DNA from 2 places in the Cycloclasticus sp. PY97N genome. Region 2 is predicted to be linked to the other one. Evidence: riboswitches for the same ligand, from Rfam matches in the RefSeq annotation. Region 2 holds a riboswitch; the other holds the start of a gene.
The links. Region 2 has a riboswitch for cobalamin ahead of CPC19_RS06915 (TonB-dependent receptor domain-containing protein). Riboswitches for the same ligand answer to the same signal wherever they lie in the genome.
Positions count from the first base shown of each region.

Region 1: another riboswitch for cobalamin. It lies ahead of CPC19_RS08155 (ribonucleoside-diphosphate reductase subunit alpha); the one in region 2 lies ahead of CPC19_RS06915 (TonB-dependent receptor domain-containing protein).

Region 1 covers NZ_CP023664.1:1,654,174-1,669,947, reverse strand. The annotation lists gene CPC19_RS08160 (ribonucleotide-diphosphate reductase subunit beta) at 60-1,169, opposite strand; gene CPC19_RS08155 (ribonucleoside-diphosphate reductase subunit alpha) at 1,205-3,997, opposite strand; cobalamin riboswitch at 4,098-4,237, opposite strand; gene CPC19_RS08150 (LysR family transcriptional regulator) at 4,269-5,165, opposite strand; gene metE (5-methyltetrahydropteroyltriglutamate--homocysteine S-methyltransferase) at 5,263-7,554, shown strand; gene dmeF (CDF family Co(II)/Ni(II) efflux transporter DmeF) at 7,745-8,668, shown strand; gene CPC19_RS08135 (glutathione S-transferase) at 8,665-9,321, opposite strand; gene CPC19_RS08130 (DMT family transporter) at 9,580-10,398, shown strand; gene CPC19_RS08125 (peptidylprolyl isomerase) at 10,399-10,677, shown strand; gene CPC19_RS08120 (hypothetical protein) at 10,699-10,941, shown strand; gene CPC19_RS08115 (lysophospholipid acyltransferase family protein) at 10,988-11,905, shown strand; gene CPC19_RS08110 (AbgT family transporter) at 11,942-13,468, shown strand; gene CPC19_RS08105 (DMT family transporter) at 13,532-13,990, shown strand; gene rssA (patatin-like phospholipase RssA) at 14,037-14,939, shown strand; gene CPC19_RS08095 (methyltransferase domain-containing protein) at 14,981-15,763, shown strand.
Region 2 covers NZ_CP023664.1:1,392,421-1,408,194, reverse strand. The annotation lists gene CPC19_RS06955 (efflux RND transporter permease subunit) at 1-1,049, shown strand, start outside; gene CPC19_RS06950 (cation diffusion facilitator family transporter) at 1,619-2,239, opposite strand; gene CPC19_RS06945 (efflux RND transporter permease subunit) at 2,249-5,440, opposite strand; gene CPC19_RS06940 (efflux RND transporter periplasmic adaptor subunit) at 5,451-6,683, opposite strand; gene CPC19_RS06935 (TolC family protein) at 6,686-7,963, opposite strand; gene CPC19_RS06930 (hypothetical protein) at 8,055-8,315, opposite strand; tRNA gene CPC19_RS06925 (tRNA-Leu) at 8,928-9,015, opposite strand; gene CPC19_RS11950 (LuxR C-terminal-related transcriptional regulator) at 9,080-9,385, opposite strand; gene CPC19_RS11945 (response regulator transcription factor) at 9,472-9,726, opposite strand; cobalamin riboswitch at 9,793-10,000, shown strand; gene CPC19_RS06915 (TonB-dependent receptor domain-containing protein) at 10,111-11,934, shown strand; gene CPC19_RS06910 (ABC transporter ATP-binding protein) at 11,972-12,754, opposite strand; gene CPC19_RS06905 (iron ABC transporter permease) at 12,751-13,752, opposite strand; gene CPC19_RS06900 (ABC transporter substrate-binding protein) at 13,775-14,623, opposite strand; gene CPC19_RS06895 (MAPEG family protein) at 14,731-15,141, opposite strand; gene CPC19_RS06890 (fumarylacetoacetate hydrolase family protein) at 15,249-15,774, shown strand, end outside.

The DNA of each region.
Region 1 (15,774 bases), 260 kb from region 2:
GCAACTATCATTGTCGGCAAACCTTTTATTGATAACACCTTTATAAGACGATTTTTAATTTACCAATTTAATGCACCACCAGTTTGATATTCGGTCACGCGTGTTTCAAAGAAGTTTTTTTCTTTACGCAAATTAGCTTGCTCATCTAACCATGCTAGGGTGTTTTTTGCGCCTGGAAAGGGCTCTTTTAATGCCAAGGTGCGTGAGCGTCGGTTGGCAATAAAGCGAAACTGCTCAATATGGTCAGCTTTGTTGTAGCCTAAAATGGGCTTCTCTAGCAGGTAGTTGGCATAGTCAAGCTCGGCGGCTTCAGCTTCCTCCCAAAGTGCTTGTACTGCCTGTGGGTCTAACTGGATATTTTCTTCAATTAAAATTTGTTTGATAACGCGCAGACCAAAAGAGCAGTGCATGACTTCATCGCGCATAATATATTGAAGTTGCTCGGCAGTTCCCTTCATTAAACCACGCCGTTGTAAGGCAAAAATGGGGCTAAAGCCGTTATAAAACCAAGTTCCTTCAAAAATGGCAGCAAAAAAGAAATACGCCATGACAAAGTTTTGCAGTTCATCTTTATTCGTTAAATCAATGTCGGGGCGCATAATTGAGCCCAGCCGTTGATTACACAATTGAATTTTATGATGTATTTGCGGCACAACGCGATAGCGGTTGTAAATCTCCGATTGGTCAAGCCCAATGGTTTCTATGCAATGTTGGTAGGTCCATGTGTGCATAGCTTCTTCATACACTTGTCGAGCCTGATAAATTTGTAGCTCGGGCGCACTCATCTTTTCCATCACCGCCAATCCGATATTTCTCATGGCGAGAATGTCCGAGGTGGTCAGGTAAGCTAAAACATTTTCATAAACATGGCGCTCTTCGGGCGTTAGTTTATGTTGATAATCATGAATATCTTGAGTCATATTGACATCTAACGGTGTCCAATGATTTTTATTCGCATTGATAAAGTAATTCCATGCCCAGTGATATTTAAAGGGGGCCAGTTGGTTAATGTCAGCCATGCCATTAATTACCCGTTTATCTTCTGGGTTAATTGGCGAGTTAGCTGGCCGTGAAGACGTAGCAGCTTGCGCTTGGTTGACAGTGGGTTTGTTGCTTGATGTGTTTTCTTTGCTTGAGTTTTTCGCAAATGGATCATTCCAATTTAGCATCATAATTCCTCTTAATTTACATGTTAGGTGATGGCCTACTGGCAGGCATCACAATCAGGGTCTAAGATAGAGCAGACCTGCGGTGCTTGTTCGGACGTCGCGTCGTTATGATTATCATTTTGTTCCATATGGGTCGCCCCTATGGAGCGCAAATAATAGGTACACTTTAGGCCTCTTGCCCAAGCGAGCATGTAGAGACTATCGAGTTTTTGGCCTGATGCTTCAGCCATATAAAGGTTGAGACTTTGTGATTGATCAAGCCATTTTTGTCGCCGCCCAGCCGCTTCAATGAGCCAGCGCGAATCTATTTCAAATGCTGTTGCATAAAGGGCTTTAAGTGCTTCAGGTACACGTTCAATGTGTTGCACAGAACCGTCGTAGTACTTTAAGTCATTAATCATGACCTCATCCCACAGGCCAAGCTCTTTGAGATCAGCCACTAAATGAGTATTGATAACAGTAAACTCACCAGACAGATTAGATTTAACAAACATGTTTTGATAGGTTGGCTCGATAGATTGCGAAACGCCGCAAATATTTGAGATCGTGGCCGTTGGTGCAATCGCCAAACAGTTACTATTTCGCATACCTGTGTTCATTACTTGCTGGCGTAAGCTGTCCCAGTCTAGGGTTTGACTTTGGTCAACTTGTAAATACTGGCCACGCAGCTCAGCCAGCGTTTTTAATGAGTCAATCGGTAAAATGCCTTTGCTCCATAAAGAGCCTTTGAAACTAGGGTAGGAACCCCGTTCAGCGGCTAACTTACAGGAGGCGCTAATGGCGTAATAGCTGATTAACTCCATTGATTTATCAGCAAACTCAACCGCTTGTTCACTGCTGTAGGGTATTTTTAATTGTTGTAAACTGTCTTGAAAGCCCATTATGCCCAGGCCAACTGGGCGATGCTTTAAGTTTGAGTTGCGCGCTTGCGGGACACTGTAATAATTGTAATCAATCACGTTATCGAGCATTCGCATGGCGGTGGTAATTGTTTTTTCTAAATGTACAAGATCCAGTTCGTTACCCTGTAGATGGGCGGGTAGATTGATAGAACCCAAATTGCAAACAGCAATTTCTTGCTCACTGGTATGTAAGGTGATTTCGGTACAAAGATTCGAGCTGTTAACAACACCGACATGCTGATTGGTATAGCGAATGTTACAAGGGTCTTTAAAGGTAATCCAAGGGTGACCGGTTTCAAATAACATGCCCAGCATTTTTCGCCAAAGATCTACTGCTTTGATGGTTTTATGTAATTTTATCTCGCCTTGCTGAGCTTTCTGCTCGCAAAGCTGGTACGCCTTTTTAAAGGCTTCACCAGTTAAGGCATGAAGGTGGGGCACTTCGTCGGGTGAAAAAAGAGTCCAATCATCTTGTTCGATAACGCGTTGCATAAATAGATCAGGGATCCAGTTGGCGGTATTCATATCGTGGGTTCGGCGGCGCTCATCACCGGTGTTTTTTCGAAGCTCTAAAAAGGCTTCAATATCAATATGCCATGTTTCAAGGTAGGCACAAACAGCCCCTTTACGTTTGCCACCTTGATTAACCGCAACCGCGGTGTCATTGGCGACTTTTAAAAAGGGAATCACTCCTTGAGATTGGCCATTGGTTCCTTTGATCTCAGCGCCTAAGGCACGAACTTGCGTCCAATCATTGCCTAGCCCACCGGCATATTTAGAGAGTAAGGCGTTATCTCTGAAAGATGAGTAAATATCGGCCAAATCATCCTTAACGGTGGTGAGGTAGCAGCTGGACAGTTGTGGCCTTGGTGTGCCCGCATTAAATAAGGTTGGTGTCGAACTCATAAAGTCAAAAGATGAGAGTAATTGATAAAACTCAATCGCTCGTTCTTCTCGCTCAACCTCATTAATTGCTAAGCCCATTGCTACGCGCATAAAAAAGGCTTGTGGTAACTCAAAACGGGTGTCTTTTGTGTGAATGAAATAACGGTCGTAGAGTGTTTGTAAACCAAGGTAACTAAAATTAAAATCACGCTCACTTTGTAGCGCCTCGGCTAGCTTATCTAGGTCGAATCTTGATAATTCTTCATCTAATAAGTTTAATGAAACGGCTTTGTTGATATAAGCTTTGAAATACTCAGGATAGTCGGCGAGCATCTCAGCTTGGCTTCGGCTGGTGGTTTGTTGGTGAGTAAAACTTAATGCCTCGGTGCGTAAATTATTAAGCAGCAACCTTGCTGCCAATTGGCTATAGTCGGGGTCTGTGTCAATCAAGCCTCTGGCACCCATAACAATGGCTTGTTGGAAGGCGGACTCGGGCATTTCATCAAAAAGGTTATTTTTAATTTCGTTGATTACTCGTTCGACTGAAATATCATTAAGCCCTTCTGCGCACTCTGATATTAAGTTGCTCAGCGATTCTTCATTAAAGGCCTGAAGTGACTGGTCAACTTGCTGGATGCGAATTTGCCAACTGGATTGTTCAGCTGTTTCTTCGGCAGAGCGTTCAGCGGATCGTTGTTCACGATACAAAACATAGGCACGGGCTACCTTATGTAAGTCGGCGCGCATCAGTGCTAATTCCACTTGGTCTTGTATGCTTTCGATATGAATGGTGTCACTTATCGATAGATGCCTAACAATAGCCTGTTGTACTTGGCTGCTTAGTTGAGTGGCAAGATCGTGAATATGACTAGATTGTTGTGTATGTTCACCTTCTACCGCCAATAAGGCTTTACTGATGGCAATATAAATTTTATTAACATCGAATTGGGTTAGTTGCCCGTTGCGGCGAATAACTTGATAGTTGACAGCTTGCGCAGCTGCTGGATGATCTGTTGTTAAAGCGACAGAAAGATCGTTCATTGTTAAATCCTCAGGTTGATTATTAGGCAAACCTCGAGGCAACAATGGGAAAAAGTGATATCAATACGGGGCTGATACATCACTGATTACAATCCTTAACGCGAGGCTTGGCAAAAAATAGAGGTAATCGGACTGAGTGAATATAAGATTCACAACACCGTTGCGCGACAGTTCTGGATTCTAACCAGATTCCCCTCAAATACTATATATAGTGCTTAAATGTTTCTTGGCTAGCAAGATAATGTAAAATTAATGTATTTACAAGTGCTTGTTATTTTTTATTTTTGAACCCCCGTGCTAATTCAATAAAGGCACTGATATAAGGTGTTTCAATATCTTGGTCACGGCAAGCAGCATGTAACATCCCATGCATGCCCTTAGCGCCCAGTGGTTTTCCAATTAATGACTGTGCTGTTGTTGGCGCATCCAATAACCAGTCGGGTAGGGCAGCCACCCCTTGGCCAACGGCAATTAATTGCATCATCATTGTGGTTAACTCAACCTGACGAACTTGCGCGGGTTCTACATTGGCAGGGTCTAGGTAGTGTCTAAATACATCAAGGCGACTACGCTCAACTGGGTAGGTAATAAGCGTTTGCTCGGCTAAGTCTTCTGCGTTAATGAAGGCTTTATCTTTCAATGGATGCTGATCATTCATCACTAACAAGGCTTGATACGGAAACAGCGTTAAGAATGAAAGACCTGGTTTATCAACTGGGTCGGTACTAATAACTAAGTCAATTTCACCACGACTCAGCGCCGGTAGCGGATTAAAACTCATACCGAGTTTGATATCAATATGGATGTCTGGCCATTGCTTGCGGTATTGCTCTAAGGTTGGTAATAACCATTCAAAACAGGCATGACATTCAATGGTAATAAAAAGCCTTCCTGCTTTGCCATTAGCAATTTGTTTAAGCTCATGCTCGGTGTTTTCAACCAACGGTAATACTCGCTCAGCTAGATCTAATAAGCGTTGCCCCGCATCAGTAAGCCCGAGGGGCTTGTGTTGGCGGAAAAACAGCGTCGTTTCAAAGTGGTTCTCAATTGTTTTTATTTGGTGTGATAAGGCCGATGGTGTCAGATGAAGCTTTTGTGCGGCTTGATTAAGGTTTTTACTGCGGGCAATGGTGTAAATGGCCCTGAGGTGTCGAATTTCTAAGATCATGGTGAATTTATTTCAACTTAATGGTGAAAATTATGAGATTGATTCAATTCTATGCTTGCTGGATACTTCTCGCAACATAAAAATAATGAGGTTAAAGATGATTCGTACACATAATTTAGGTTTTCCACGTATTGGCGCGCAAAGAGAGTTAAAAAAATCATTAGAGTCGTATTGGCAAGGAGAGATAGATTCGCAAGATTTGTTTAATAATGGCCAACAATTAAGAAAGAACAACTGGCAAACTCAAGCTGACTCGGGCTTAGACCTTATACCCGTGGGTGATTTTTCGTGGTATGACCATGTGCTAGATATGAGCGCCTTACTAGGCTGTATACCTGAACGATTTAAGCATGATGGTGGTGCAGTGGATATTGACACGTACTTTCGGATGGCGCGTGGCCGTTCTGTTGATGGTGGTGATGTTAGCGCTTGCGAAATGACTAAATGGTTTGATACGAATTATCACTATATCGTGCCCGAATTTCAGCCCGAGCAGTCGTTTAAGCTATCCACTGAAAAGTTGTTTGATGAGGTAAATGAAGCGCTTCAATTAGGCCATCGTGTTAAACCCGTTATTTTAGGCCCGCTGAGTTTTCTTTGGCTTGGCAAGGCAGAGGGCGAGGAGTTCGATAAGTTAAACGTGCTCGATCAACTGCTGGCAGCTTATGGTGAGATATTAAATCGTTTATCTGATCTGGGTGTCGAATGGGTACAAATTGATGAGCCTATTTTAGTCCTCGATTTGCCTGATCAATGGAAGTTAGCCTTTGAACAGGCCTACCATAAATTACAACGAGGCGATCTAAAGTTATTGGTGGCAAGCTACTTTGGCGAGTTAGCTGACAATTTAAAGCTTGTTTGCGATTTGCCCGTGGCAGGGCTGCACATCGATGCGATTAGAAGCCCCGAACAAGTCCAACAACTGATTGACTGGTTGCCCAGTTATAAGGTGTTGTCAGTCGGTATTATTGATGGCCGAAATGTTTGGAAAAACAATTTGGGCGCGACAGTCAGCGTGACACAAGCTATTCAACAACATTGGGCTGGCGAGTTATGGCTGGCACCTTCTTGCTCTTTACTGCATGTGCCTGTTAATTTGGCGTTTGAAACGTCATTATCGGATGATATTAAATCTTGGTTATCTTTTGCCACAGAAAAACTTACCGAGTTACAGTTGGTAAAAGCCGCGGTGTTAGATAATAACTGTTTATCAAGCGATGAGTTTTCACGTAATAGGGAAGCGATTAGCAATAGAGAAAATTCTTCGCTGGTGCATAATAAAGACGTTCAGCGATGTTTAGAGAATGTGAAAAGCTTAAGCTTAAAGCGAGGCTTAGATTTTAACGAGCGGATTAAACTTCAACAGCAGCATTTGCGCCTACCTAATTTCCCAACGACGACCATTGGCTCGTTTCCACAAACCACCGATATTAGATCAAACAGGCGACGTTACAAACAGGGTGAGCTTTCTCAGGCAGACTACCAATCAGTCATGCAACAAGAGATTGCTGATGTCATTGCCAAGCAAGAAGCGCTAGGCTTGGATGTGTTGGTGCATGGTGAGCCAGAAAGAAACGACATGGTGGAGTATTTTGGCGAACAACTACAGGGTTTTGCCTTTACACAAAACGGTTGGGTGCAATCATATGGCTCGCGTTGTGTTAAACCGCCGATTATTTATGGGGATGTGTCTAGACCTCAAGCAATGACTGTGAATTGGGCTAGCTATGCACAATCGTTAACCGATAAGCCGGTTAAAGGCATGTTGACTGGGCCGGTGACTATTTTGAATTGGTCGTTTGTTAGAGATGATCAAGACCGTGCGACTACATGCCAACAAATAGCCTTAGCAATAAGAGATGAGGTACTGGATCTAGAAAAAGCAGGTATTCGCATTATTCAAATAGATGAAGCGGCTTTAAGAGAAGGCTTACCATTGCGAAAAAAACAATGGTCAGAATACTTAAACAGGGCTATTGAGGCTTTTTGTATTACCACCTCAGGGGTGAAAAATGAGACACAGATTCATACTCACATGTGTTATTCAAACTTTAATGACATTATGAGTTCTGTCAGTGACATGGATGCTGATGTGATTACCATTGAAACCTCACGATCAGACATGAAATTATTAGATGCTTTTGAACAGTTTCAATACCCAAATGAAATTGGTCCTGGAGTGTATGATATCCACTCGCCAAATGTTCCAAAAATTGAGCAGATAGAATATTTAATGCAGCAGGCAGCAAGGCGGATTCCATTGGAGAGACTGTGGGTGAACCCAGATTGTGGCTTAAAAACACGTGCTTGGCCAGAAGTGCAACAAGCGTTACGCAATATGGTCACAGCCGCTAAGCAATTAAGGCAGTCGGTTACAGTGGTTGAGTAAGGGAGCAGTGTTTTCATAGGATTTGTGTGTTACATCACCTAATCGGGTTGTGCCGGAACAAATAGTCATGGTTTGAAAAACATAGGACGTTTAAAATATGAGAAGGTCGGTGCTAGTCTTAATGGTTTAAGGCTGGCATTGATTTTTGTTTTAATACGCCATTGATTAAGTCAAAAATATGAGGGACTGTATGCACGAACGCACGTTAGATCATTTAAAACACAGTCATGATTTCTCGTTGAAAAATGAACGTGGAGAACGGCGCACACAATATGTGTTGATATTGACCGCTATTACCATGGTCGCAGAAATAGTGGCTGGTACTGTGTTTGGCTCAATGGCGTTGTTAGCTGATGGCTGGCATATGGCCACTCACGTAGCAGCCTTTTTAATTACTATATATGCCTATCGTTATGCACGTAGGCATGCAAAAAATAAGGCTTACACGTTTGGTACTGGTAAAGTCGGTGTGCTAGGTGGTTTTGCCAGTGCCGTTGCCTTGGCTGTTGTAGCATTTGTGATGGTGATTGACTCTATTCAACGCTTGATTGATCCTCAAGTGATACAATTTAATGCGGCGATTGGTGTGGCAGTTATTGGCCTTCTGGTAAATTTTATTAGTGCTTTTTTACTTAAAGAAGACCATCATCATGGCGACGCTCATGACCATGGTCATGACCACAATTTAGAAGCGGCTTATATGCATGTTCTCGCCGATGCATTAACATCATTACTCGCTATTGTAGCATTGCTATCTGGCAAGTATTTTGGTCTTAATTGGCTTGATCCAATGATGGGTATAGTAGGGGCAGTAATTATTACTCGCTGGTCTTATGGCTTATTAAAGCAGACGAGCCCTATTTTACTGGATGGCAGTGTTGATGAGAAATATAGGCTTGCCATTAAAGACAGCATTGAAAAAGACGCCGATAACCGTGTTTCAGATATTCATATCTGGAAAGTCAGTGCAAATCATTATGCCGCAATTATTTCTTTGGTCACACATGACCCGAAGCCGACAGAACACTATAAAGATCTATTAGCGGGCTTTCAGCAACTTTCTCATATTACCGTTGAGGTATATGAATGCGCTGATGAGGTTTGCGAAATTTAAACTTTACCGAATACAACGGTTGCTTGATTTTCTGTCCAAGGTTCGTGCTTGACCATTGCCTTTGTAAAAACAGCTTGTTGGTATTGGGCTGTTAACCATCGCTGTAGAGCGGGGTAAGGCGCTTGTAGATACCATTGCCGTTCAACACGAGAGAATTGCCTGATAAAGGGTAAAATCGCATAGTCGACTAAGCTGGGGTTATCGCCCATGATGAACTCATGTCGGTTAAGTCGCTGCTCAAGTTGTTTAACGTATTCTTCACAGTGCCCGCGGTAAGTGTTTTTCTCTTTGTCGTGATATCGAGAGGCCGCTTTATATTTTTTAAGTGAGTCTACGAAGGTGATATCGTTATGTTCAATGAACTTAAGCATATCCTCTAGCATGCTGGCTTGGTGCTTATAAAGTAAGTTACTAGGGTCATTTTTATTTAAGGCCCAAAGCATAATATCGATACTTTGATCGATGACTAAGCCATCATTTAAGACCAGTACGGGAACGGTTGCTTTTGCTGAAACAGATAGCATCTCTTCAGGCTTTTTTTTCATGTTCACTTCACGCAAAGTAACGACTTGTTGAGCCATTAATAAACCCATTCGTGCTCGCATCGCATAAGGGCACTGACGTAATGAATAAAGCGTTGGTAAAGAGGGCATAAAAGAGGTCGTTGTTTTGAATGTAATGGAAATGTCTTGAGTATAAGGGTGATTGTAGCGTCAAGTTGTGAGTGTCACATAGTTTTGATCTAATGAGGTTTAATAAATACCTCAGCATCAGAAAAGACTGCGTTAAACACTGTAAAATGCGGATTCAAGTTTTTTTACATATGCACTTCGGAGATAACCATCAACGCTTTTCTATCTATCCCTCTAGGTATTCGCTACATGATACTCAGTGCTTTTGCATTCAGCATCATGGCATTGTTTGTAAAATTAGTTGGTGATCACGGGATTCCTGTTTTAGAAATAGTTGCTGCGCGCTCGCTCATTTCATTGGTCATCAGTTACCTAGGGCTAAGGCGAGAAGGAATCGCAGTATTGGGTACACGTAAAGGCTTGTTGGCGGCACGCGGCTTAATTGGTTTTGCTGCCCTTATTTGTGTGTTTTATGCAATTACCCATTTGCCCTTAGCCGAAGCAATGGTTTTACAGTATCTGCATCCTATGTTTACTGCGTTATTAGCACTGTTTTTTTTAAAAGAGGCGTTAAGAGTTGGCACGCTGGTATGTATTGTTTTAAGTTTTTTCGGCGTATTGATTATAGTGCAACCGGACGTTCTGTTCTCTTCAACTACGGTTGATTTTGATTTTTTTACGGTGATGATTGCTATCGCCGGTGCGTTTGGCAGTGCCGTTGCCTATACCTTAGTTCGAGCCTTGGGGAAAACAGAGCACCCCTTAGTGATCGTGATGTATTTTCCGTTAATTTCCTTACCGGCTAGTCTGATTTTGCTATGGGGCGACTTTGTCATACCAGTAGGTATTGAATGGTTTTACCTACTAGCCATTGGGGTTGCAACCCAAGTAGGTCAGGTAGGTCTAACGAAAAGTATGCGCACTGAATCTGCCGGCCGTGCTACAAGCTTTGGTTACTTACAAGTTGTTTTTGCGATGTTATTAGGTATGCTTTTTTATCAAGAATATCCAAGTCTAAATACCTTATTGGGGGCGGGTTTGATTATCATAGGCGCATACCTCAATCTCACTTGGAAAGAAAAAGTTAAGGAAATATAAATGGCAAAAGCATGTGCACGACATATATTGGTTAAAACTAAGGAAGAGGCCGAGAGACTGAAAAAACAGTTGGCTGGTGGCGCTGATTTTGCAAATTTAGCTAAAAAGCACTCACAGTGTCCTTCAGCAAAAAAAGGCGGGGATCTTGGTGAGTTTAGCCCAGGTAAGATGCTAAAAGCATTTGATAATGTTGTTTTTAAAAAAGCATTGTTAACTGTTCATGGCCCCGTTAAAACGAAGTTTGGCTATCATCTTATTGAAACCATTTACCGGACTTAATGATCAGAAAACTGTCAGATTATGAAAATATTATTTAGTAAACCTCAGCAGTTGAGCGAGGGAAAAAATGTTGAGCTGGTGGCGCAATTGAGCGGTGTCTTGTCATATAAAAACCTTGATGATATGCATACTCACTTCTTATTAGAGTTGGACAATGAAACTGTAGAGTTTGATTCTATTAAGCAGTTGTTTAGTTTATTTGAGCAATGGAATATTGATCAAAGCCCGCTTGAATCTTTATTGCAGATGGTTAATATGAAATAAAAAAATCGCACTGGCTGATAGTTTTAATAAAAAAAGAGGGTCACTCATGGCAACTCAAAAATTTAAATTAAGTTACCTGCATCCTAAATATTGGCCAGCGTGGTTAGCGGTTGGAGTGAGCCGATGTATGGCTATTCTTCCGAGGTCTTGGCAGTTTAGCTTGTCAAAATGGATTGCGAATAGGCTGGCGAGTAAAGAAAATCGTCGCATTAGCACTATTCGACGAAATATTGACCGCTGTTTTGCTAATGAAACAGATGCTTATCGAGAGGAACTTGTTCGCGCTAATATCAAGTCATCAGCCTTAATGTTATTTGATTTGTTTAATATAATTTGGCGGCCACCCGCTGATATGACCGCTAACATTAAGGTTGTTGGTGAAGAATATCTAGAACAGGCGTTGCGTGCAGACAGACCTCTTTTGTTAGTCATTGGGCACTTTACGCCACTTTTTCACGCCATTAGTAAACTGAGTACCTTGGCCCCCTTTGACGTGATTTATAGGCGTATGAATAATCCAGTAATGGAAGCAAATTTGTATCAAAGGGGTGCTGGGAAATACCCGATAACCTTATTCCATCGTAAAGATATTCGTAAAATGCTAGAAAAATTGGCTGATAACGGGACGGTTTTTATTGCACCAGACCAAGATTTTGGTGTCAGTCGTGGCGCATTCGTCTCTTTTTTTGGTATTCCAACAGCGACGATTACCACTATTCCACAATATGCCCAACAGACGAATGCGCAAGTGATGTTACTTAGCGCATATCGAGATGGTGAAAAAGGTTCTGTAATTGAGTTTGAACCTGTTTTAGAGAATTACCCGACGGGTGATGATGTAGCGGATACGCAGCGCTGGACGGATTGGTTAGAAGAAAAAATACGTTTACATCCGGCAGACTATTTATGGATGCATAAGCGCTTTAAAACTCGGCCTAAGGGCGAACCTGGTTTTTATAAATGAAGATTAGGATTATCATCACTAAAATAACGAGCAGCTATGCAACAAGCTAAACGCCGATTATCGCAACGATTGTTACGTAGAGTTGAGGCGTGGGGTAATACCTTACCTCACCCAACGATGTTGTTTATTTACTTATGTTTTTTAGTGATAGGGGTGTCATGGATAGGCCATTATCTTGGTTTGTCGGCTATACACCCTGTTAACGGTGAACAAATTAGCGTAGTAAACCTGTTTAATGCGGCTGGTTTGCATCAAATACTGGGCAAAATGGTTTCAAATTTTATGACTTTTGCCCCCGTTGGTCCTGTATTAGTCGCAATGCTTGGATTAGGTATCGCCGAACGATCGGGTTTAATTCAAACCGCTTTGCGTTTAATGGTGATGAAGGCGCCGACAAAGTTTTTAACGTTTATTGTTGTGTTGGCGGGGGTGCTATCTAGTATTGCAGTGGACTCTGGTTATGTAGTGATGATACCAATGGCGGGCGTTATATTTTTAGCCGCAGGACGGCACCCATTAGCGGGCATTGCGGCCTGCTTTGCTGGTGTTTCTGGGGGATTTAGTGCGAACTTATTAGTTGGCCCATTCGATGCTATTCTCGGTGGTATAAGCACAGAAGCTGCGCGCTTGATCGACTCGAATTATGACGTAACCGCTACTGCAAACTACTATTTTATCGTTGTTTCTACGCTGCTGATCTCTGTAGTGGCGACGTGGGTAACCGAGCGTTTTATTAGCCCGATGTTAGGCGAATACCGTGGTGCAGAACAAGGTGATTTAAAAACGGTGTTAACAAGCGAAGAACAAAAAGGTTTAAAAGGGGCCTTTGTAGTTGGGCTGGTTATTGTCGTGGGTATTTTATGGGGGCTAATCCCTGATCAAGGGTTGTTAAGAGACCCTGTAACAGGCGGTATTATTAAGTCACCATTTATGTCTGGTCTGATTGCCTTAATTGCTTTAAGTGCCGCTCTTATGGGGATAACATATGGCAAATTGTCTGGCTGTTTTAAAACCCATGTCGATGTGATTAGGAGCATGGAAAAAAGCATGGAAATAATGGCTACTTATATCGTTTTGATGTTTTTTGCAGCCCAATTTGTTAATTATTTTAATTGGACTAATTTGGGGTTAATTCTTGCCATTAATGGTGCTGATGCTCTAAAAAACAGTGGCTTGGGCGCTGTTCCATTAATGTTAGGTTTTATCTTTTTTTGCACATTTGCAAATTTATTTATTGGTAGCGCATCAGCTAAATGGGCCATCATGGCACCTGTTTTTATTCCGATGTTTATGTTGATGGGAGTAGCACCAGAGGTTGTACAGGCGGCTTACCGTGTTGGGGATAGCTCTACTAATATCATTACACCATTGATGCCTTATTTTGCTTTAGTGTTTGCTTTTATGAAACGCTATGATGATAAGGTTGGTGTGGGGACAATCATGACGCTGATGCTACCTTACTCAGTAGCCTTTTTATTAAGTTGGGGGTTATTGTTAAGTCTATGGTTAATGTTGGGTATTCCATTAGGCCCAGGAGCCTCATTGTTTTTAGCCATACCCTAGTGAACAGGGATCGTGGTGCACATTACTATCAGTATCAATAAATATAATAAAGGGGAATAAGAAGTGAATATAGTTGGTCAAAATTTTATCTACGCTGCAGTGATGTTTTTGGCGGGGGTAGGCATTCCTATCATGGGTGCGCTAAGTGGCGGTTTAGGCGCAAGGTTACAAAGCCCAGCGTTAGCAGCGGTTATATTATTTGTAGTTGGTTTTGTGATTGCAGGTGTTTATTTGTTTGTTGTAGAAGGCCTACCTAGTGGATTACCTGATGCATCAATACCAATACAGTATTATTTGGGCGGTGTATTTATTATTTTTTACACATTAGGTATTACCTATATAGGCCCTAAATTTGGCATTGGTAATGCTGTGTGTTTTGTGTTGTTAGGTCAGCTTATTTCAATGACTGTGATTGATCATTTTGGTTTATTAAGCTCACTTCAGTATTCAATTACTATGCAACGTTTTGTAGGCTTGTTATTTATGGCGACAGGCGTTTTTTTGGTAGTAAAGCGTTTTTAATTAAAAGACTTTAATGAGCTGAATTAAACGTCTCAGGAGAGGTTAAGTGGCAGACATGAAAATAGGGTTGGCATTAGGAAGTGGGGCCTCTCGTGGCTGGTCACATATTGGGGTTATTAAAGCGCTGATTAAACAGGGCATAGAACCAGATATCGTTTGTGGAACATCAATAGGTTCACTAGTAGGCGCATCCTATGTATCGGGTCATTTAGATGATCTGGAGCAGTGGGCGCTTTCGTTATCTAAGCTTAATACAGTTAAATTCTTTGAGATTAATCGTTCATTTAATGGGTTTGTTAATAAAGATCGGTTGCATCATTTTCTAAGTCAATATGTTGCTTCAGATAAAGCACTCATTGAAGAATTTGACAAGGACTATGCCAGTGTAGCGACAGACCTTAAGACGGGGAGAGAAATATGGCTGTCTGAAGGGTCAGTGTTAGAGGCTGTGTGGGCTTCTATTTCGTTACCGGGTTTGTTCCCAGCGATACAGCATGACAATAAATGGCTGGTCGATGGAGGCTTAGTGAACCCTGTGCCTGTTTCTACTTGTCGAGCCTTAGGCGCGGATGTAGTGATTGCAGTAAATTTAAATGGAGACATTGTCGGTAAGCATATAGGAAAACAAGAGAAAACCATTAAACCATCCGGAAAAGTGGTCGATAAGCTCACCAATTTAGTCGCTGAATATACCGATTCAATTTTTTCATTTGATAGAAACCAAGAACAGACGCCTAGTTTATTTGAGGCGATTGCTGGCTCAGTTAATATTACCCAAGACCGAATTACCCGAAGCCGTATGGCAGGAGACCCCCCAGATATTATCCTGACGCCTAAGTTATCACAAATGGGTTTGTTGGAGTTTTATAGGGCACAAGAGGCAATAGATGAAGGGATGGACTGTGTCGAGCGGATGATGCAAGAGATACAATGTACTGTGGGTAAATAAAAAAATATTGGTATCTAAAAATAATAATAAGAGGGTAGACAATGGCAGAGGGTTTAAAATTTAATGATGAGGTAAGTCATGCATTAAAAATGGCTTATCAAACGCCGGATATTGTGTCAGCGAGAGGTCAAGTGATTGCCTCACTTAAACTACAAAACGGTTTAAAGGTGCTTGATATTGGCTCTGGTCCTGGCTTATTAGCTAAAGATATCAGCCAGCATATAGGTCCTACAGGGTCAGTGGTTGGTGTTGATATGGCAGACAATATGATTGAGTCGGCTAAACAACTCTGTGCTGATGCTGTGAATGTCACCTTTGAGCAAGGTGATGCAATGTCCTTACCCTTTGCCGACAACAGTTTTGACTCGGTTGTTTCAACGCAGGTCTATGAATATGTTCCTGACTTAAATGCTGCTTTATTAGAGTTCGCAAGGGTACTTCGCCCAGGTGGGCGAGGGGTTATTGTTGATACAGATTGGGCGTTCCCGTACTGGAACGCAGCGGATGTTGATTGTCGTGACCGTATTATTCATGCATGGAAGCAGCATTGTGCGCAAGAGTCTGTTCCTATGCGTTTGGCTGGTGCCATTAAATCAGCAAGCCTGCAATTAAGTAAGGTGGAAGCGTTGCCAATTATGAACATTGAATATAATGATAAAAATTTTAGTTATTGGTTATCTAAAATTATTGCCTCGTTTGCAATTGACCGTAATGGTGTGACTAATAAGGACTCTGAGGCTTGGTTAGCAGGAATTGAGTCACTTGAGAAAAAAGGGGAATACTTTTTTTGTATTAATCGTTATCTTTTTGAAGTGACAAAATGATTTTTTGTAAT
Region 2 (15,774 bases):
GTGATGATTTAGACCAATTGGTGTTGACTGCTAGTGATATTGTAAAAATTGTTAATTCAATTGAAGGTGCTGCAGATACCCGCATGGAACAAGTGGAGGGGTTGCCTTCATTATCTGTAAATCCTAAACGAGAAAAACTAGGTCGTTACGGTTTAAGTGTGGTTCAACTACAAGATTGGGTTGCTGCAGCTATCGGTGGCGAATCTGCAGGCATTCTATATGAAGGCGATCGCCGTTTTGAACTGATTGTCCGTTTACCTGAGTTGCTTAGGCGAGATGTAGAAGGACTAAAATCATTGCCTGTTCCGCTTCCTAATGGTGATTATGTGCCTCTTGAAGAGGTTGCCACAATCAGCATCAAACCTTCCCCAGCTCAAATTAGTCGTGAAAATGGTAAGCGACGAGTTGTAGTGACGGCCAATGTGCGTGGGCGTGATTTAGGGAGTTTTGTCGCAGAAGTTCAAGAAAAAATACAATCACAAGCCGATATACTGCCAGGCTATTGGTTAGAGTATGGTGGTACTTTTGAGCAATTGGAGTCGGCCAGTAAGCGATTATCTATGGTAGTACCAATTACATTAATTGTAATTATTGCTATTCTGGTGATGGCATTTTCTTCTCTTAAAGACGCACTGATTATTTTCAGTGGTGTGCCGTTGTCATTAACGGGCGGCGTATTATTTCTGTATTTTAGAGAGATGCCTTTATCTATATCGGCAGGTATTGGTTTTATTGCCCTATCAGGTGTTGCGGTATTAAACGGTTTAGTCATGCTAGCTTTTATACGCGATCTCTGGCACGAAAAAGGTGACCTATTATTAGCTGTTACCGAAGGTGCAATGATTCGCTTGCGACCAGTACTGATGACTGCATTGGTTGCAAGCCTGGGTTTTGTGCCTATGGCATTGAATACTGGTATAGGCGCTGAAGTACAACGTCCCTTAGCCACTGTTGTTATTGGTGGCATTATTTCATCGACATTACTAACATTATTGGTATTACCGGTTTTGTATCACTGGCTGCATCGAAAAGAGAACGTTTGCATTTAGTAATCGAGAGGCTTAAAAGTAACAGCCTTCTTCGCTATAGAAATGTACGACACATTGAAGTAGCTGGACAGATGAAGAAGGCTGTTTTTTAATCTCGGCAACCTGTCTAAGTTTATTACTTTCTGGCCGTGAATATTTCTAATTTCAGTTATTATGAAATGAGCTTTCAAGTAATGTTTATTTAATTACAACAAAATTGTTGTAATTAAAACCCTCTATAAGTTTCTTATTTATATCATTACAGTAATGTGCCGTAACCGTGGTCATGAGAGCTTTCAGAAAAACCTACTAATGGAAAAAGAAAGATAATTAGACTAAAAATTAATGATTGAATTCGCATATTAATGCTCTTCTTGAATTACTCAATTGTTATATGAGTTGTTTTTTTGTACCTATAAATAGGCTTACCCAACGTGTTTTTTTTCAATGCGGGGAATAAGTAACCACCTTTTACTTTAAGTGTTATCACTACTGGTGAAGATATATTATTTTCCCAATGTCATCCATGAGTACCTGAAAAGATTGCGGTTAATGAGCCTCTAGACTTATTTTTCGTACTCACTTTAAAGCTATTCTAAGTCTATGTTTAAAGTGCTCTTAGCCTCACGAATAACACCCCAAGCAGAATGCATAACGATTATGGCAATGATCAAGCCAATAATAATGTCAGGTAACGGCGATGAGAACCAATAAACCAAGCCGGCTGCAATGAGCACACCGACGTTGTTAATCATATCGTTGCGCGTGCATACCCATGTGGCTCGCATATTGATGTCCCCGTCTCGATACGCCATTAACAAGAAGAAAGATATTGAATTGGCAATGAGCGCCAACACCCCAAACACCCCCATATTGAAGGCATCAGGTATATTGTTAGTGCTTAGTAGGTAGATTGGTTGTATTAAAATTCCTAAGCCCAATATCATCTGAAATATACCGCTAGTTAATGCCGCGCGACTCTTCCAATGAGTTGCACGCCCTAGGGCAAATAGCCCTAGAGCATACACCAAAGCATCGGCCAGCATATCTAATGAGTCCGCCATTAATGCGGTGGAGTGGCTTAGCATGCCAGCAATAAATTCAACGACAAACATCACCGCATTTATTAATAAAACTAAGATCAATACGCGTTTTTGTTGTTTCGTTGCCGCTTCTATTTTATCGCTGGAACAGCTATCACATCCGGCCATTTCTATTTCCTACCCTTCATTATGTTGCTTTGAGAAATACGCATATAACGCAGGTATTACCACCAACGTTAACAAGGTTGCTGAGAAAAGCCCGCCAACGACAACCGTTGCCAGTGGCTTCTGTACTTCTGAGCCAATTCCTGTCGCAAGTAACATAGGGATAAGCCCAAGAGCTGTGGTTGCGGCGGTAATGAGCACGGGACGTAAACGTGATACAGCACCTTCAAACACGGCCTGTTGACTAGATAGCCCATCTGCAATTCGTTGATTAATGGCATTGATCATCACCACGCCATTCAATACCGCAACACCAAACAAGGCAATAAAGCCAATTGAACCCGGTACAGACAAGTACTGACCAGAGATAAATAATGCAACGATACCGCCAATCATAGCTAGGGGCACATTCAACATAATTAATAAGGATTGCCCGACAGAATTGAATGCAAAGTACAGCATTAAAAATATCATTCCCAGTGAAACGGGAACGACAATCATCAGCTTATCTTGTGCTCGTTTTTGGTTTTCAAATTGCCCACCAAACACAACGGTATAACCAGCGGGTAAATCAATCTCGTCATTGATTCGCTGATTTATTTCAGCTACAAGGCCACCCATATCACGGCCTTCAACATTGGATTGAATGACCACTCGTCGTTGCACATCATCTCGACGGATTTGTGGTGGACCGGATTCGATTTTTACCTCAGCTACATCAGCCAATTTAACCCATGCACCGTTTGGTGCTTGTAAGGTGATATTTTGAATGGCTTCTATGCTGTTGCGATAACCTGCATCCAAGCGAACAGTAATATCATATCGTTCGTTGCCGTTAATGACTTGACCTGCTTCCATGCCACCAATGGCATTGGCGACTAGATCCATTACTTGCGCAACAGGAATGCCATAACGTGCTAATGAATCGCGATTAGGACGAATAGCCAATTGAGCTTCACCCGCAATTTGTTCCATTTCAACGCCGCGAGTACCCTCAATTTTGCGCACCAAGCCTTCTATTTTTTTACCGGTGCTTGCAAGCGTGGCTAAATCTGGGCCAAACAGCTTTATAGCTAATTGTGCTTTCACACCCGACAGTAACTCATCTACGCGAGTAGCAATGGGCTGTGAAAATGAGAATAGCAAACCAGGATGAACTGACATCTTTTCCTCCATCAATTTTTGTAATTCTTGACGGTTGGATGAGCTTGTCCATTCATCTACAGGTTTCAAGCCAACAAATATCTCAACGTTGGATACAGGTTCAGGATCACCGCCAATTTCAGCACGTCCAGCTCGACTGGAAACGTATAGAACTTCTGGGAAGGTCATCAATTTCTTTTCAAGCTTCCCAGATACTTCTAATGAGGTTTCTAAGCTAGATGAAGGCGCTAGTGTGACACGAATGTTTAAGGTGCCTTCTTCCAATTCAGGCACAAACTCTGTTCCAAGAAAAGGCACTAAAGCGAGTGAACCAATAAACAAGATGACGGCGCCGAAGACAATTTTACGAGGTGCACCTAAAGCCCGTGATAACAGCGGGCGGTACATATTGTCAAAAAAGGTAACAATTGGATTGTCTTTTTCTTTAACCCCGTGACGGAACATGTATGTTGCCAATGCGGGCACAATAATAAGCGCAACCAATAACGAAGCTAACATAGCCAATACAATTGAAATAGCCATTGGTTGGAACAACTTGCCTTCGACTCCTTCCAACGTAAATAACGGTGCAAATACGATGATAATAATCATCACCGCAAAAAACACCGGCCTGCCGACTTCACGGGCAGCTATTAGAATTCGAAGTGAAATCCCATGATGGTCTTGAGCTACGTTATATGGATCGGGTGCACCTTCCGCTAGCACTGTTTGAGCGTATTGCTCGTGCTCCCTATCAGGCTTACTTAAATGACTGAAAACATTTTCCATCATCACAACCGAACCATCCACCATCATACCGATAGCTATGGCTAAACCACCTAACGACATCAGGTTCGCTGAAATACCCCAATAGGCCATAAACATGAGTGCTAAACCAACCGATATTGGCATTGAGATGAGCACCAAAAAGGCGGCACGGATGTTCATTAAAAACAGCATTAAGACAACGATAATCAACACGAATGCTTGTAATAATGCTGAGCTTACCGTCTTAACGGCTTGATTGACTAAGTCTGCTTGATCGTAAAAAGGTTCAATAGTCACACCGTCCGGTAATGCCGTTTGTATCGCGGGTAGCCTTGCCTTAATACCATCGATAGTCGCTTTTGTATTAGCGCCTAAGCGTTTCATTACGATCCCTGCTACTACTTCGCCCATTGCAACTGGGTTTCCTTTAACATCACGAGTCGACATAGTCACAGCGCCTTGACGAATTTCAGGGCCAAAATCGACTATTGCCACATCACTGACTCGTACTGATACGCCGTCAATATTTTTTAACGGAATATTACCGATGTCACGTAAACCCTCTTTGTCGCTTCGTACCCAGCCTACACCACGAATAATGAGTTGTTCCGCACCTCTGTCTAAATACCAGCCACCTGCATTACGGTTGTTTTCTTCAATAGCTTCAGCAATATCTTTAATGGTTAGTTTATAAGACAGTAATTTACTGGGATGTACTTGCACTTGGTACTGCCTTACTTCACCGCCGAATGATAAGACTTCGGTTACCCCACTAACAGGCATTAATAGCAGCTTGACCACCCAATCGTTTAGACTTCGCAAGGCAATAGCATCAAATTTTTCAGGATCGTCAGCACGCAAAATATATTGATATATTTGCCCAAGCCCTGAAGTATTTGGCCCCATTTCAGGGGTTCCAATACCATCTGGAATTTGCTCACGTGCCGATTGCAGGCGTTGAAAAATAAGTTGCCGGGCAAAATAGATGTCGGTTCCTTCCTTGAAAACGACAGTGATAACAGATAGCCCTGTTTTAGATATTGAGCGAACTTCTTCAACATCAGGCAAGGCGTACATCACGGATTCGATAGGGAAGGTGATTAGTTGCTCGACTTCCTCCGAAGCAAGTCCACGAGCTTCAGTATTAATTTGTACTTGAACATTGGTTACGTCCGGAAAGGCATCAAGATTAAGTGAAGGTAATATTAATGTTCCGCCAACAAGAGTCGCCAGCAGTGAAAGCACTACCAGCAGACGATTATTAATACCGAGGTCAATAATTTTATTAAACATGGTTGTGGCCTCAATGGTTATGAATGTTAAAACCAGACTTTGCTAATTCTGATTGTAAAAAGAATGCACCATGAGTTACGACGCGAGTGCCTGCATCAATACCATCAATTACCGTCACTCCATTATTTGTTCGTAATACATTGATTTCTTTAGGCTCGAATTGGTTGTCTTCGTGCTCAACAAATACCATCCAATCGCCATCAGGGCTACGTAGAACCGCATCGGCAGGAACAGACAGTACTTTTTCTGCGTTATTTGCAGCAATGTTTACGTCAACAAAAACACCTGGGTGTAATACGTCATCAGGGTTTGCTACTTCGATACGAATACCAATAGTACGTGTGCTTTCATCCAAAGAATGATGACGTTGAATAACGGTTCCCTTTAATGTTTTTTTACCAAAAATGACATTGGCCATAGCTCCTATTTGCACGTCTGTAACTTGTTTTGCGGTTAGTCGAGTATTTACCCAAAGTTTCGTTTCATCACTAACTTTAAATAACATTTGACCTGCATTAACTACTTCACCCAATGTAAATTGATCCTGAATTACGGTGCCACTTTGCAACGCTAATAGTTGGAAGCGACCGTTGGCCAGTCTGGCATTACCCGCTTTTAAAATGGCCTCAACTTGTTGTTGGTTCATGCCATATGCCTGCACTTTTGCACGAGCCTGTTCATTGTTTACTTTGGCTTGTATGTATCGAGCCGCAGAAACTACTTTTTGTCCTAACTTTCGAACACGGGTCCATTCTCGAGCAGCTACTAAAAGGTCGCCCTGTGCCTGTGCCATTTCAACACTAGATAACGTGACTAATGGCTGCCCCGTAGACACTAAATCACCTAGTTTTGCATGTCTTTTAACAACCTGAGCATTAATGAGTGATACAGCCTGACTGGTTGCATAAGCATTTAGGGTTATTTCGCCTGGTGCACTAATGCTGAGGTCTATATTCGTTAACTGGAGGGGCGTAGTGGTTATGCCTGCTGCTTTTTGTTGAGCAGCTGTTAAATGAATTCCTTCCTCTTCTTCATGTGCATCACCGCCTTTTTCATGTTTTTTGCCGTCATTTTCATGCGTATCATGATCTTCTTCATGGGCATCACCGTCTTCTTCATGCGTATCATGATCTTCTTCAGTATGTGCGGTTTTGTGGTCATGGTCATCTTCTGATGCATGGATGGTTTGAGCACTTGATAGAGTTAAAAGAGTGATCAAAAAAATGGTATTAAACTTATTCATTATTATTCTCCACTGCCTAATTTCTTAGGGATGCTGTTTGTTTGTAGGCTACTTTGGGGGCTTATCCATTTAGCAATATCGCCAGAGGCAATGAGCCATTGCGTCCAAGACTGCCATAGTTGAGCGCGCTGCCTAATGACACTTTCTTCGGTATCAAGTGATTGTTTGAGTTGCACCAAATAGTCGGCTGTACTTAATTCACCTGCTTTCCATAGACGGCCTAACAGTTTTTCTTTTCGTAATAAATGCTGACCTCCGGTCGCTTTCCACTGAGCCCATGCTTGACGATTAACCTGAAGTGTTTGTTCTGCTGAAGTCAGTTGAGCGAGTAATGCTTGTCTCGTACTTGTTGCTTCATATTCACGCTGTATAAGCAGTAATTGGGCGGCTTCTACTTCAGCGCTTAAATTATTTCGTACAAACAGAGGCATTGAGAAACTAAGGCTCGTTAAATTATCGTTGCCTTCCTTACCTGCTTTTATTCCAATACTTGGGTTAGGGCGTTGTTCGCGCTGACGTAATTTAATTTCTGCACGAGCAATGTTCATTCGAGTAAGGGCAAGACGCATCTCTGGTAAGCGATCGAGTGTTTGATTCGAATCCTTTACCGGATATTCTGAGCTGGTAGGTATGTCACTCATTACTGGTAATGACATTAGTAAAGAGTTACTCCCGCTCCCTAATACCACGTAAAGATTCTGTTTATTGATAATTAACTCAGAACGAGCATCAGCTAACTCAAAATTCGCTTCGCTGCTTGCTAGTTGGGCTAGAGCCAGTTCAACTTCGGTAAGGTCTCCAGCTTGATAACGCTGTTTGGCAATACTGAAAAACTGTGACATCGAATTTGAACGTTTTTCAATTATTTTCAGCGTATCAATACTGGCTTGATATGTAACCAATGCTAATAAAACTTCAGCAGTTAATTTTTGCTGTGCAACAGTTAATTCGGTAAGGCTAAGCTGCAATTTGAAATCGGCAAGATGTGTTTGCGCTAATCGTTTATCACCCCAGTCAATGGTCTGAGTGATGCCCGCTGTTTTTGTATCAACACCTGCTCGTTCATACTCAAATTCAAGTTCTGGGTTGAACAAAGGTTGATTGGCAGCACGAAGCTCAGCTGATGCCTTATCAGCAGAAGCTTGAGCTGCTTGTAATCTAGGATGATGTTGTACAACTTGGTTTAGCCAACTTTCGAGCTTCTGTTGCTCGTTAGCGCCAACTGTTGAAGGTAACAATAAGGCGCATGCAAAAAGGCTAATGACATTTAAAAATCTCATGGAAATTCCTATAAATAAAATAAAACATAGACGATTTAAATTAATGAATCGTGTAGGTATCGCCGGCTATAACCGACAAAATTATTAGGAATTAGCTAAGAGGGGGACGCTGGAGCGGGCTGGTTTGGTGTGACTGAAAAAGTAGGTTATATGCCAAGGTGTCACGTTTAGCTACGTGAAGTGATACTTTTGTATAGAGACCAATCAAGCCTAACAAATGAGCACCGGCGTGACAGCAGTGATCATCATCTAGGTGGTTGTCTTGATCACTAGTTAGATCAGTGCTGTGTAAATCAGCTATATGAGATATAGTTTGCTGATGTTCCCCGGCAATATCATCATGACCGCTCATTGCCCACACACTGCTATAGCTTAGTGTGCTAAGAATCAGAAGCAGTATGCTTAGGTGTTTAAGCACGATGTGTTTTTTCGGGAACATTGGCGCGAACTCTAACCCTTTGAACTGTCGCTTGTCAAATAAGTGTTTATTCTAAATTAAGTGGTTTGTTGGGTTTATTTTGAGGTGAATGTTGCTAGCAATACAGAAATAGAAAATGGACTGAGGAAATGAACTATGAGCCCGTCGTGGTGGTGACGGTACATCAAGGATATATCTGAAAATAAAAAAGCCCCAGCACCGCAAGGGTAACTAAGACTTTGATATATGGCTCCTCCGACTGGATTCGAATCAGTGTTCCAATGATTAACAGTTGTTTTATATAGTTGATTACTGCCGCAAACCTTTTGGGAGCAAAGTATTCTATGTTTTTCTTGGTTATTTGTGATCTAGGGAAATATGTTGAGCGCGAGTCTATCGACGCTTTATATTCGTCCCATTCTTACGATGGGGAAACGATTGCTAAAAAGATAACAAATAACAATTCAGCATTGACCCCGCATTGACCCGAAAACTATAGGCAATAAAAAAGCCCCAGCAAATAATTGCTGGAGCCTCGATATTCAATGGTGCCTGGGGCCGGAATCGAACCGGCACGACCGTTAAAGTCGCGGGATTTTAAGTCCCGTGTGTCTACCAATTTCACCACCCAGGCAATCAAATTGAGCGCGAATTTTACCCTATGATGACGATAATGACGAGTGGAAATTATTATAAATTTATAAATTTTTTAGCAGACCTTCATTAATGGCCAATTTAACAAGTTCGATATCGTTAGAAACGCCTAGTTTTTCGTGTGCTCGATAGCGATGCGTGTTAACTGTTTTGGGGCTGATCGATAATGAATTGGCAATATCTGCAATTCTGTGGCCATCAACAATTTTTGTTACTATTTGTAACTCTCTACTGCTTAACTGGCTAAAAACATTCTTTTCTGGTTCTTGCCCACTGAAGATTAAGTTGGTTGCCACTGCAGAGGACAGGTAGTTTTTACCTTGGTAAACCGACATAATCGCGCTTGTCATTTCATTAACCGCGCAGCCTTTATTGATATAACCTTTAGCACCTAACTTTATAGCCTGATGCGGGATAGGGCCATCGTCATACACACTTAGGGCAATAATTTTAGAACTGGGTTCGCGCTTAATATTCGTTTCAACGCTTCGGCGCCACCTATACCCGGCATATTTAAGTCCATTAGGATAACGTCTGGCTTGAGTTGTTCGGCTAATTTAACGGCTTCTTCACCCGATGAGCCAATCGCCACAACTTCAATATCCGGGTCAGATTGCAAGATGTGCTCTATACCACTTCTAACTAACTCATGATCGTCAACAAGTAGAACCTTAATACTATTCGAATTCATTAGATATTGATTTTCTTCAATTAATTAACCTAGCGCTCATCTTGACTAGCATAGACTAAATCAAAGATAATGCCCACGCTTTTTGGTATTAGGCCTTTGCCTAATTAAAAGGGAAGTTGGTACGATTTAATCAAACCCAACGCTGCCCCCGCAACGGTATATAAGTAACATGTATCAACAGCCACTGTGTCAAAACATGGGAAGGCGATACATCGGTTAACAGAACATTAGCCACTTATGAGCCCGGAGACCTGCCAAAGGCAAACCGGTACGTTGCGGGTGGGCAACTGGGCTGACGTTGTTTACTCTATTTCAACTTCATCACATTTCCTCACGTGCGTCTTTTAACTGGCGCGGGGCTGCGCCTTCTAACGAGGAAATCTCATGAAAAAAACTCTTTTGGCTGCAAGTGTTGCCGCCGTTCTACCTTTTGCTCCTTCAATTGTATTCGCCAGTGATGATGCGCTTATTGTGACGGCTACACGTACGACGCAAACGGCTGATGAAACATTAGCCTCTGTCTCAGTTGTGACCAAAGAAGAGATCGAAAAGTATCAATATAAAACGGTTGCGGAGGCTATTTCAGGGCTTCCTGGCGTAACAATTGCCAACACTGGCGGTTTGGGCAAGCAAACGTCATTATTTTTACGTGGTACAGAGTCGAACCACACCCAGGTTTTATTGAACGGCGTTAAGTTGGCAACGAATGCCTTTGGTGCGCCTCAAATTGAGCATATTCCACTTAACCAAATTGAGCGTATTGAGTTGGTACGTGGGCCGCAATCAAGCTTATATGGCTCTGGTTCTATTGGTGGAACTATTCAAATTTTTACTAAAAAGGGAAGCGGTGAGCTAACACCTCATCTTTCGGTTGGTTTTGGTACGCATGATACGAAAGAAACCACCTTTGGAATTTCTGGTGGAGATGCATCTAATTGGTATAGCTTAAGCGGCGGCTATACAGAAACAAATGGTTTTAACAGCTGTGATGGTCGAAGCGGCACATCATTCATTGGTTGTTTCGCTACCGAGCCTGACGACGATGCTTATAGAAACAGCAATGCCTCTATACGAGCAGGGCACCGCTTTGCAAACTCTGCTGAGCTAGAGTTTTTTAGCTTATACAGTGAGGGGCAAAGTGAATACGATGGTTATTTCAACACAACGGACTTTTTGCAACATACCTTTGGTGCTAAGTTGACGGCTGATGTGTCAGACACATGGACTGTAAAAGCAACCTTAAGCCAAGGCAGAATTGAGGCTGATAACGAAGGCGCATTTGCAGCCAGTTTTGCTGATAATCAACAAGACCATTTTAGCCTGCAAAATGACTTCCAAATTAATGATGAACACGTGTTGGTGTTAGGTTATGACTACGAAGATGACAAAATAAAAGAATCGGGTGGCTTCACAGAAACCAATCGTCATAGCAATGCCGTTTTTGCTCAATTATTAGGTGAATATGGTGCGCATTCTTATCAATTAGCCGTTAGAAATGAAGATAATGAGCAGTTTGGTAGCAATACTACGGGCAACATTGCTTGGGGTACGTCGCTTTCTAATAATTTACGCTTAAACGCATCGTTTGGAACAGCTTTTGTTGCGCCAGCCCTTGTTGATCTTTATTCTCCATTTGGTGCAAATCCTAATCTAGATGCTGAGCGCTCTAAGTCCTTTGAACTAGGTTTAGTGGGTAAACACGCAGATATTACGTGGTCGGCCAGTGCTTACCGTACAAAAATTAAAGACTTAATCGCACTGGATAGTTTATGGGTTCCTCAAAATATCTCCGAGGCGTTGATAAAAGGGCTTGAGCTGCAAGCAGCTACTGATATTGCCGGAATAAATGTCGATGGCCAGTTTTCTTGGATTGATCCTGAAAATAAAAGCGGCGGTGTGAACGATGGTAATGTGTTGGCTAGACGTGCTGAACAAACCTTTACCTTGAATGCTAATAAAGCATTTGGTGATTTTAGTCTTGCAAGTAAGGTGTTTGTGTCGGGCCGTCGCTTTGATGATGTTGCAAACAATCGCCGTCTTGCCGGTTTTACCACAGTCGATTTAGTAGGTGCTTATAAAATAAACAAGGACTTAACAGCACAAGTAAAAGTTGCTAATTTATTTAATGAAGAATATGAAACAGTAGCGGGTTACAACACAGATGGTGCCAATGTGTTTTTCTCATTGAGCTATCAACCAGCTAATTAGCATCGTTAGCCGTTTCTAAATGGACTAGGGGGAGGGCTTATGCCTTCTCCCTTTTTTTATGCTGCCAAGGTAAAACCCATTGGCTTCCTTGGTGTTCTCCAAAAATCGCATCAACACCATAAACAGCCTGCATGTTCTCAATCGATAGTACATCGTTGGCGATACCTTCAGATGTTTTTACCCCGTTATTCAGTAAAACAAGATTCTCACAATACCTCATGGCTAAGTGCAGTTCATGTAAAACAATAATAACTGTTTTTCCTTTTTTCGCCAGCGTTTGCAATAACGCCATAACCTCAATTTGATGCCGCGGGTCGAGTGATACGATCGGCTCATCTGCCAGTAAAATAGGGCTCTCAGTGGCCAGTGCTCGAGCTAGCATCACTCTCGCTCGCTCACCGCCAGATAGCTCATTAACCGAGCGGCCTATTAGGTGCTCTATATCCACTTCTTTAATAGCCTTTTCTACTGCTTGTAAGCTTAAACTATCTGCATGATGGCCATCATTATGCGGGTGCCGGCCTAACATAACGACCCGTTCAACGGTTAGCGGCCAATGGCATTCACCAAGTTGCGGCAAATAGGTTATTTCTTTTGCTAATTCAATCGCTTGCATGGCTTGAATGTCTTTGTCTGCCAAACGTATTACACCCGATTCAATCGGCAGTAAACCAGCTAAGGCACGCATCAGCGTGGATTTACCGGCTCCATTAGGGCCAATTAATCCAGTGAGTTTTCCTGCTGGAAACTGAATACTCATATTTTTTAATATGCTGTGGCCGGATAAACTAACGGCTATGTTTGATGCCACTAAACTCATGAAAGCCACTCTCGTCTTGATTTTAAAATTAAATGTAAAAAGAAAGGGGCGCCTAATAAGGCGGTTAATACGCCAATTTTAAGTTCTTGTTGCGTCGGTATTAAGCGAACAATCATATCGGCTGCTAATAGTAATATAGCACCACCCAGTGCGCTGCATATTAATAGCCGCCCAGGTTGGTAGCCTACATGTGGCCGCAGTAAGTGCGGGACTACCAAGCCTACAAAGCCAATACCACCGCTTACCGATACCGCAGAACCAACTGCTAAGGCAACGCCTAAAATAATACGTCGATTAAGCTTTGCTAAGTTAACACCCAAGGATTGGGCAGTGTCTTCACCGAGTGAGAGTACATCTAAATCGCGCCGTCCTTTTAGCATTAACCACCAACCTAATAGGGTTGGCAGTAGAATCAACCAAACGTGTGTAAAGCTTCTATCGGCTAAGGAGCCCATTAACCAAAAAAATATTTCAAGAGAAGCATAGGGGTTAGGCGATAAATTGAGCGCTAACGCTGTTAAGGCCGCTGTAAGGCTACTAACAGCGACGCCCGCCAATATTAGGGTGAGCATGCTGCTATTTTTACCGGTTAATAAGTACAGAAAAACAACCGCTAATAAAGCACCGGCTATCCCCCCGAGCGGTAATGCAATGGGAAAAATAGCGCTTAAACCAAAGTAAAAAACAATCACTGCGCCCAAGGCGGCACTGCTTGATACGCCGATAACACCGGGTTCGGCTAATGGATTTCTAACCATACCTTGTAAGGCCGCGCCGGATAAACCTAATGACGCGCCAATCAGCACAGCGAGTAGGGTGCGAGGCAAACGAATTTCTTCAAATACAATAGATTCTAGTGTAGATTCGTTATTAACAATACTTTTTAAGCTATTGATAATGCTTATATTTAATTCGCCTATTATTAATGACAATGCCATTAACACTAACAGGCTCATTAATAAGATCGCTGTTAAGCGGGTTTCGTTATGGTTAGTCATTAAGCGAGTTTGCATGGGCGTATTAAAGAGGTTGCGCTAATAATTGCTGCTGTAGATAACTCGCTGCAGCGAAACTAGACGGTCCTGCACAACTCCAATATCTATCAGGAATGGTTATTCTTTTTACCTGTTTGAGCGCTGCGTATCGCTGGATGGCCTGGTGCTGTAAAATTTGGTGCGCTAAGCTGTTGGTGTTGTTATTGGAGCGTCCTAATAAAAGAATGTCTGGCTTTGATGCTAATAGGGATTCTAGCGATAAAGGGGCAACAAAATCTAAATTCAATTCCGCAGCAATATTTCTTAACCCCGTCATTGTTAAAATTTCATTGACGATCGTCTGCTGGCCTGCGGTAAAGCCGTTGGCATAGTAAACAGCTGCTCGTTGAGACCTGTTATCTTGTGCCCCAATAATGTTAGCTAACTGTTTGCGCATAGCCAGAATAAGCGCCTCGGCACGAGCAGGTTCACCAATTTGCTGACCTAAAAAGCGCACTTGCTGAAAAATGCCGTCACTGTTAATAGGTAAGCCTAACTTGATCACCTTATAACCTAACTCTTCAAGTAGCTGGTTAGTTGGTTGGGCGGTAAATTCACCAGCAACAATTAAGTCTGGCTTAAGTGCCATAATCTCTTCAATACGGCTACTATGTTGATGATATTGAGCCGCTTTTTGGTATAAATAAGAGGCTTCTGGGTTCGCTGCTAATGGCGTAATAGCAATTAATCGCTCGGGCGGTAATAATAGCGCCATTAATAGCTGATCGGCACATAGGTTTAGCGAAACAATCCGTTGAGGTTTTGCTAGTACGTTAACGCTGATCAATAAGCTGATAAAAAAGGCGATGAGTCGCTGTGTTTGTTTCAATTGCATGCCAGTAATTATACGGCTATTTAACAAAAAACAAGGGATATAAAAAAGGCTAAACCTGAAGATAAGGTTTAGCCTTTTTGTTGACTAACTAAAAAATGTAACCTTTCTTACATAACAATCTGCCAGATATAAGAGATTAATAATGCAACTTGAACAACAAAGAAGATACCGCGAATCAGCACAGCAATAGCTGAAGTAGAAATCAGATGTACGATAGATTGAGCCACTCTAGCATACAGAATGTACATAACGGTTGGTTCCAATAAAGCCATTTGACCCGCCAAAGAGGCCGTTAATACGACGGCAGCAAAAACCGGTAGCAGTTCAAGGCTGTTTAAGTGTGCACGGGTTAATCGTTGACCAAAACCCGGTACATCTGAGCCATCCGGTTTAAAGCCGTTTATAGGAATACCGCGCTTAAGAACAAGGTCACTAACCGCACGAAATGTGGCTATCGATAAAACAAGAATTAAGGTCCAAAACGCGAACCCGCCTAAGGCTACAACTGCATTACTCATATTTATATCTCCCAAATTTATTATTAGTTTGTATCACTGTTCACCAACATAGTGATTCAGATATAGTATCAGAGTATTTAATTAACCCTTAATGAAAAGGCTCCTCTATGAAATTACTCAATGTTGGTTTACCTGGTCAGGAAACTCCTTGCCTGTTAGACAGTAACAATAGAATTCGCTCTTTAGAGGGTGTGTGTGATGTTATTTCATCTGATTTTTTAGCCAACGATGGTTTACAGGCACTGAAAAACCTCGATGTTGATAGTCTGCCCATTATAGAAAAGCCTGACCGCATTGGCGCGCCGTTATTAAACCCAGGCAAGATTATTGCTGTTGGTTTAAATTATGATGAGCACATTAAAGAAACAGGGGGCAAGCAGCAAGACGAGCCGGTGCTCTTTACCAAAGCAGTTAGTGCTTTAAGCGGCCCCTTTGACCTTATTGAGCGACCTAAAGGCGCGACACAAGTGGACTGGGAGATAGAGCTTGTCGTTATTATTGGTAAGCCAGCTCGATATATTTCAGAAGACGATGCAGAAGCGCATATTGCTGGTTTCTGTACGGGCATTGATGTATCTGAGCGATATTTTCAAAAAAGCCGAAGTGGCCAGTGGCTTAAAGGTAAAAGTGCAG